Linked DNA regions of Gloeobacter violaceus PCC 7421. The protein of the gene in region 1 binds, or shares a complex with, the protein of each later gene. Links are inferred from orthologs where the notes say so. Each region holds a gene or a part of one and is shown on either strand. Other genes may lie near its edges.

The links.
Region 2: the proteins of ndhC (region 1) and nuoH are in contact, whole or in part, in a cryo-EM structure (PDB 6KHJ), measured with the Thermosynechococcus vestitus proteins. The link is inferred for Gloeobacter violaceus PCC 7421 from one-to-one orthologs. Residues at the interface, in WP_126986108.1 of Thermosynechococcus vestitus: Gly6, Tyr7, Glu8, Tyr9, Phe10, Gly12, Phe13, Leu14, Ile16, Cys17, Ser18, Pro21, Ala24, Leu25, Ala27, Ser28, Leu31, Arg32, Pro33, Ser35, Arg40, Leu41, Thr42, Thr43, Tyr44, Glu45, Ile51, Gly53, Ala54, Trp55; in WP_126985484.1 of Thermosynechococcus vestitus: Gln8, Lys26, Trp29, Leu30, Pro33, Met34, Met37, Leu38, Leu83, Ile84, Phe85, Lys86, Glu87, Asp88, Val89, Leu90, Pro91, Ala92, Thr100, Ala104, Val107, Ile108, Phe111, Leu112, Tyr114, Ile115, Ile125, Ser126, Leu128, Phe133.

The regions. Positions count from the first base shown.
Region 1 is NC_005125.1:797,597-800,756, reverse strand. Bases 23-2,870 are described here. They hold ndhC (NADH-quinone oxidoreductase subunit A), read right to left. Parts: upstream 1,704-2,870; coding sequence 1,341-1,703; downstream 23-1,340. Other genes in these bases: csaB (polysaccharide pyruvyl transferase CsaB), read right to left, coding at 2,845-2,870; clpS (ATP-dependent Clp protease adapter ClpS), read left to right, coding at 2,567-2,848; cobU (bifunctional adenosylcobinamide kinase/adenosylcobinamide-phosphate guanylyltransferase), read right to left, coding at 1,902-2,456; GLL_RS03900 (NADH dehydrogenase subunit K), read right to left, coding at 581-1,279; GLL_RS03905 (NAD(P)H-quinone oxidoreductase subunit J), read right to left, coding at 46-576. In the rest of the region: more of csaB, read right to left, coding at 2,871-3,160. UniProt on the Escherichia coli protein: NDH-1 shuttles electrons from NADH, via FMN and iron-sulfur (Fe-S) centers, to quinones in the respiratory chain. The immediate electron acceptor for the enzyme in this species is believed to be ubiquinone.
Region 2 is NC_005125.1:1,700,377-1,703,662, reverse strand. The notes cover bases 29-3,002. They hold nuoH (NADH-quinone oxidoreductase subunit NuoH), read left to right. Parts: upstream 29-890; coding sequence 891-2,114; downstream 2,115-3,002. Other genes in these bases: GLL_RS08230 (hypothetical protein), read left to right, coding at 2,573-3,002; GLL_RS08235 (hypothetical protein), read left to right, coding at 2,111-2,533; GLL_RS08245 (hypothetical protein), read left to right, coding at 415-876; GLL_RS08250 (sensor histidine kinase), read right to left, coding at 29-259. Also shown: more of GLL_RS08250, read right to left, coding at 1-28; more of GLL_RS08230, read left to right, coding at 3,003-3,109; GLL_RS08225 (SDR family oxidoreductase), read left to right, coding at 3,186-3,286. UniProt on the Escherichia coli protein: NDH-1 shuttles electrons from NADH, via FMN and iron-sulfur (Fe-S) centers, to quinones in the respiratory chain. The immediate electron acceptor for the enzyme in this species is believed to be ubiquinone.

The DNA.
Region 1 (3,160 bases):
CACCTCACGACCACCCACCCGGTCGTGCCATAGACCGTGTAGGGCTCAGTAGGCGTCCTGCAGTTCGTAAAAGTCGGGCGTCACGTAATCTTTGCGCATCGGCCAGCCCACCCAGTCCTCCGGCATCAGGATGCGGATGAGGTTGGGATGGCCTTCGTAGATGATCCCGTACATGTCGAACGACTCGCGCTCCTGCCAGTCCGCCGTCTTCCAGATCCAGTAGACCGAAGGGACGCGCGGGTTGTCGCGGGGCAGAAAGACTTTGATGCGCACTTCCGGCGGCCGATCGGCACTGTCGCTCAGCTTGGTGAGGTGGTACATGCTCCCGAGGGAATCACCAGGGCCTTCGTCGAAGCCGCACTGGCAGGCCAGATAGTTGAAGCCGTCGTCGTAGAGAGCCCTGGCCACCGCGATCAGGTGCTCGGGCTCCACTTTGATGATCTCGATTTTGCGGTTGTCGAGACCCGTCAACTCGTGGGGTAAACCGCGCGCCTTGAGCGCGTCGGAAATAGGACCGGTGACAAGCTCGATGGCAGTCTGCCCATCGGCCGCGGATTGGGTGGTTTGCTCTTCCATCGGATCAGACCTGTTCGTTTTGCTTGACGACTTCGGGCAGCACCAGAGGCATCTCCATGGCCGCCGCCAGCCCCGGTGGGGGCGCCTGGCGGGTCGGGCTCTCGAGATACTTGCTCGAGAGTGACTCCGGGACCGCTTTGAGCGTGTGGGCAGTAGTGTGGTAGCGATGGGTCTGGCGGATTTGCTCGTAGCGGTCGCGCACGTCCTCGGTGGCCATTTTCTTGCGCAACTTGACGATCGCATCGAAGATCGCCTCGGGCCTGGGCGGGCAACCCGGAATGTACACGTCCACCGGTATGAGCTTATCGACACCCCGCACGGTGGTGTAGGAGTCGGTGGAGAACATACCGCCGGTGATCGTGCACGCGCCCATGGCGATCACGTACTTGGGCTCGGGCATCTGTTCGTAGAGGGTCACCAGCGCCGGGGCCATCTTCATGGTGACCGTACCGGCGGTGATGATCAGGTCCGCCTGGCGCGGTGAGGCGCGGGGCACCAGCCCGAAGCGGTCGAAGTCGAAGCGCGAGCCGATCAGTCCGGCAAATTCGATAAAGCAGCAGCTCGTGCCGTACATCAGAGGCCAGACGCTCGAAAGCCGCGCCCAGTTGTACAGATCGTTGAGCGTCGTGAGCACCACGTTGTTGGTCAGTTCGCTGGTGACTTCGGGGCGCTCGATCGGGTTGAGCAGGTTCTTGATGTCCATGGCGTCTTGGGGCTTGCGCCCGTGCGGGGTGGGTGGATGCAGAATATACAGTCGGGTCGAATCAGGTCCACTCGAGGGCGCCCTTGCGCCAGGCGTAGACCAGGGCGACCACCAGAATGGCGATAAAGATCAGCGCTTCGATAAACGCGAGCAGTCCCAGCTGGTTGAACGCCACGGCCCAGGGATAGAGAAACACCGTCTCCACGTCGAAGACGACGAAAACCAGGGCGAACATGTAATAGCGGATGTTGAACTGGATCCAGCTGTCGCCGCGCGGATCGACCCCCGATTCGTAGGTGGTGGTGCGGAAGGCGCCGGAACCTTTGGGACGGATGAGATAGGAGATGGTGAGGGCCAGTACCGGGACCAGGGCGCTCAACAACAAAAAGATGAGCAGGGCGTCGTAACCGGAAAGAACAAACACTGCGTTTTGTGAAGTAACGGTTGTGTCCTTCAGTGTAACGCAGCTGTACGGCCGAGGCCCGAGCGGACCTCGCCTTGACAGGCTTGCGAGCGCGTGGGTTACGATTGGCAAAGCGTTCGGGCGTCGCCAAGCGGTAAGGCACCTGGTTTTGGTCCAGGCACTCGGTGGTTCGAATCCATCCGCCCGAGGATAAGTGATTCAAAATTGATCGATCGGCCGCCCCACCACCTTCAGGTCGAGGGCGTAGCCGTTGGCGACCAGGTAAGCGGCGTCGGCCTCGCGGGCCACATTGCGGTTGAGTTCACCAAGCAAGTCTCGAAAACGCCGACCCAGGGGATAGACGGGGATCACGCCCCAGCCGACCTCCTCGCTCACGGCAATCACCCGTGCCGCACACCGGTGCAGCTGGCCAGGCAAGGCCGCCACCTCCTGGGCGAGCGACTCCTCCGCCAAATCTGCGAGCAGCCTCGCACCCAGCCAGCCCCCGAGCGAATCGATCAGCAAGCATTCGTCCGCTTCGGCTTCTGCGAGTACCGCTTCGAGGGCCGGCCCACCGGGCGCACCGGTCTCAACCAGACTCCAGCAGGCGGGACGGCGCTTGCGGTGACGCGCGAGGCGTCCCTGCCAGTCCGCATCGTCGGGGACGCTCCAGCCTGTGGCGACATAAGTGACCCGGGCAGAGGACACCGCCAGTCGTTCGGCCAGCTGGCTTTTGCCGCTACGGGCGGGGCCGCTTACCAGGATCAGTTTCACCGCCACCCCTTCCAATTGCTCGGCCAGTGGATATATTTAGTATTGCCAACGCCTCTACCGGCAGGCAGAATAAGTAGCTGAGTATTTTTGCGCATCCACCCGAATTTTTTATGAGCACCGAGACCCTTGAGAGGAAAAGTGTACAGCGCAAACCCATGCCGCTGTACAAAGTTCTGCTGCACAACGACGATCACACGCCGATGAACTATGTGATCGAGGTGTTGATGAAGACCATTCCAAAGATGCAGCCTTCCAAGGCGCGCAAGATCATGCTCGAAGCCCACAATGGCGGGGTGGCGGTGGTGATTGTCTGTGCCCTTGAACACGCCGAATTTTATAGCGAAAGCCTCAACCGCCACAACTTGACTAGCACCTACGAACCGGACTGCTAAGCCGGGGCAAGCACCCGGGTAAGTACCCGAGCGTTGGCGCGTGCTCTCTGCACCCAGCTTTGGCGCGCCTCGGCATTGAGACCGCTGCCCTGCCTGTAGGCTTCACCCCAGGCGCGGGCGAGCACCGCCGGGTCGTCGGGAAGCCGGTTGAGTTCGCAGCCGGGAGCCTGGATCTCGCTGAGCAGTTGGGTCACTTTCGGATCGTAGCTGAGGCCCCAGACCGGATTACCCCCGGCGGCGGCCATCAGCACACCGTGCAGGCGCATGGCGACAGTAAGCTGCACCGAGGCGAACAGGCCCATCAATCGACGG
Region 2 (3,286 bases), 900 kb from region 1 along the record:
GTTTGTGGGCCAGCAGCGTCTGGAACTGCCAAAGCTTCGGTGCCACCGTGCCCACAGCGCTCAAAGCGGCCAGATCGAATTTGCCGCCCGCAAAGAGGATCACCCGCGCCGGATGCTCTCCTAGAAAGCCCGCGAGGGCAGCGACGGCCATCGACCAGGTGCGGCTGCCCGCCGCCTGCAGTTGCTCGGCGAAGGGGGGACCGGCGGCCAAGGCCTGGCTCAGCGAACGCAACCTTGGTGCAAGCCCGAGGGTTTCCATTGGGAAATCGCATGAATGTCCCGATTATCGCTACTGTAACGCTGCGTCGACAGGTTCGGCGGCCGGTTTTCCTACCTGCTCGGGTGGGGATCTCCTCACCGCAATAGCGCTATGTTACAAGTAGAAATGATTCTTCAACCAGCCCGAGCCATTCGATGAAAAGTGCACTTCCCGTTTTTACACTCGGTGTTTGCCTGACTGTGCTGGGCAGCCTTTCTGTCTCTGCCCAGTCGGCCACCCCGCCCGCCGAGGGGACGGCACCTGTCGGAGTCGACGCTGCCGCCGCCGAGATCCGCACCAAGCTTCCGTTTGTCTCCCGTGCCCCGGTCTACAACGGCATTCCGATGGAGTACCGCCTGGCCGCCATCCGCGGGCCAAAAGCCGAGAAAATCGTCGAAGACATCATTGGCTTCGGCCACAGCGACTTCGGCTCGCTGATTCTGTCCAAAAAAGAACAGCTGCCCGCCAAGTTGCGCACCGAGCCCGGCAACACCTGCAGCGTCTGTGCGGTCGAGCGCGGCCTCGGCAGGCGCAACATCGACTATTACGTCTTCTGGCTGCGCAACCTCAACGCCAAGCAGCGCCAGCAGCTTGTCCAGGCCCTGGAAACCGAGTAGGTAGGCACGTTTAGATGGAAGGAATCGATTTGGGCAATGCGTTTGCCCAAAGCTTGAGTGGCTTGGGAGTACCGGCGGACGTCGCCCGCGCCCTGTGGTTGCCCCTGCCGATGATCGTCATTTTGCTCACCGTCACCGTCGGGGTGATCGCCGCCGTCTGGGGTGAGCGCAAGTGGTCGGGCATGATGCAGCAGCGCATGGGTCCGACGATTATCGGTCTGGGCGGCTCGATCCAGGGTGCGGCGGACGGGGTGAAGCTGCTGGTCAAAGAGGACATCATCCCGGTCAAAGCCGATCCGTGGCTATTTACCCTCGGGCCGGCCATCGTGATTATCCCGGTGTTTTTCTCCTACCTGGTCATTCCGTTTGGTCAGGGACTGGTGCTCTCGGATATCACCATCGGCATTTTCTTCATCATCGCCGTGGCGAGCATTTCGCCCATCGGCGCGCTGATGGCGGGTTACGCCTCCAACAACAAGTACGCCCTTCTGGGGGGTCTGCGGGCGGCGGCCCAATCGATCTCCTACGAAATTCCGCTGGCACTCTCGGTGCTCGCCATCGTGATGATGTCGAGTTCGCTTTCGACCGTCGACATCGTCGAGCAGCAGGAGACGCTCGGACTGTTTTCGTTTTTCTCCTGGAACATCTGGCGCCAACCGATCGGTTTTGTGATTTTCTTGATTTCGGCGTTGGCTGAGACCGAGCGCGCCCCGTTCGATCTGCCGGAGGCGGAGTCGGAACTGGTGGCGGGCCACCACACCGAGTACACGGGTATGAAGTTTGCCCTGTTCTATCTCTCCGAGTACGCCAATTTGATCCTCGCCTCGCTCATCGCCTCGGTGCTGTTTTTGGGCGGTTGGAGCTTCATCGTGCCGCTGGAACCGCTGGCGGCGCTCTTCGGCATCGAGGCTTCCAACCCGATCTTCCAGGTGGTCAATGCCCTGGTCGGTATCAGTGTGACGATCTTGAAGGCGACGTTCTTCGTGTTCCTCGCTATCCTGGCGCGTTGGACCCTGCCCAGGGTGCGCATCGACCAACTATTGGATCTGGGCTGGAAATTTCTGCTGCCGGTGTCGCTTTTTAACTTGTTGTTGACCGCCGCCCTGGTGTTGCTCTCCAACACGCTCAAGACGACGCTGCCTTTGTATCTGCCGCTGATAATCTTTGTGGGGCTCGTCTTCGTGGCGATGTCGCTGCAGAAGCGGCCCGCCGCCAAACCGACCGCCGCAAGAGCATGATGTATCACCCCATTGCCCTCTCACTGGTACTCGCAGCGGCCCTTCTGGCCGGTTGCCAGGCGAGCACCCCCTCGACCGCCAGGACCGCCGAGGAGCGGCCCGTGGCGGGCGGCCTCGGCAGCAATAAAGTCGGAGCCGATTTTCTGGCCGCCTCCCCCGCCAACCAGCTTGCCTACTGTGTCAGTTCGGTCAAGGCCTACAAGACTTCGGGAGTGCAAAGTTTCTCGGTGAGCCCCAGCATCGGCAACATCACCCCCGAGAGCTTTTGCTCCCAGCTCAACGAATACTTCGCCGAAGAGCCCGTGCGCCGCGAAGAGCGGCTTGCCCAGGCGGCGGCCGTGGCGATGCTGCTGTACTCCAGGCCCAAATCCCGCAAGCCCGACGCTGAACTCGATCAGATGGAATCGCGCAGCAAGTAGGTAGGATCGAGACCTGAGTGTCGTAGTGAGGTTCCCTCGATGCTTCGCGCCCAGCAGTACGTCTTCGACCTCGGCCCCGGCCAGATGTTGGCGGTGAGCCTTCAGGGCGAGCAAACGCTTTTGTCCCTGCAGAGCGGCTCGGTGGGTCAGCAGCAAAGCCAGCAATCGGGTTTTCCCACTGGAGCCTGGCTGGTTGAGCCCCAGGCCTGGCAGTCCCACGGGACGGTCCATCTGCGCATCCAGTCGCAGCGGGGCAGCTTCTGGCTCCAGATTGGCCACGGGCAAATCGGCGCCGGTTCGCCGCCGCCCCAGGACGCCCTGCCGGTGCCCAGCCGCGCGGTTTCCGGCCCCCCCCGCACCCGGCCTGCCGAGCCGACTATGCGGCCGATGGCCCCCGTGCCGCCGATGAAACCCATGGAGATGCAGATGGGCAATATGGCGATGCGCATGGGGGGCGAGCCGCCAAGCTCGGACTTGCAGGCGGAAAATCTGCGTCTGCGCGAAGAGAACCTGCGCCTGCGCGAGGAGGTGCTCGCGCTGCGCGAGCAACTGTGGCAACGGCGCCAGGGCCAGTGAAGTGCGACCGGTCTTATCGTTCTATAATGGATAACGGTGTATAAACCACTACGCTTTTATCTGCCTGAGAGCCGCCTTGGAATCAGCGCAAACTGACAGGATACGGGGGGTAGCCCTCATCACCGGAGCAAGCAGTGGCATCGGTCGCGCTGTGGCGAGGCGTCTGGCGGAGCAGGG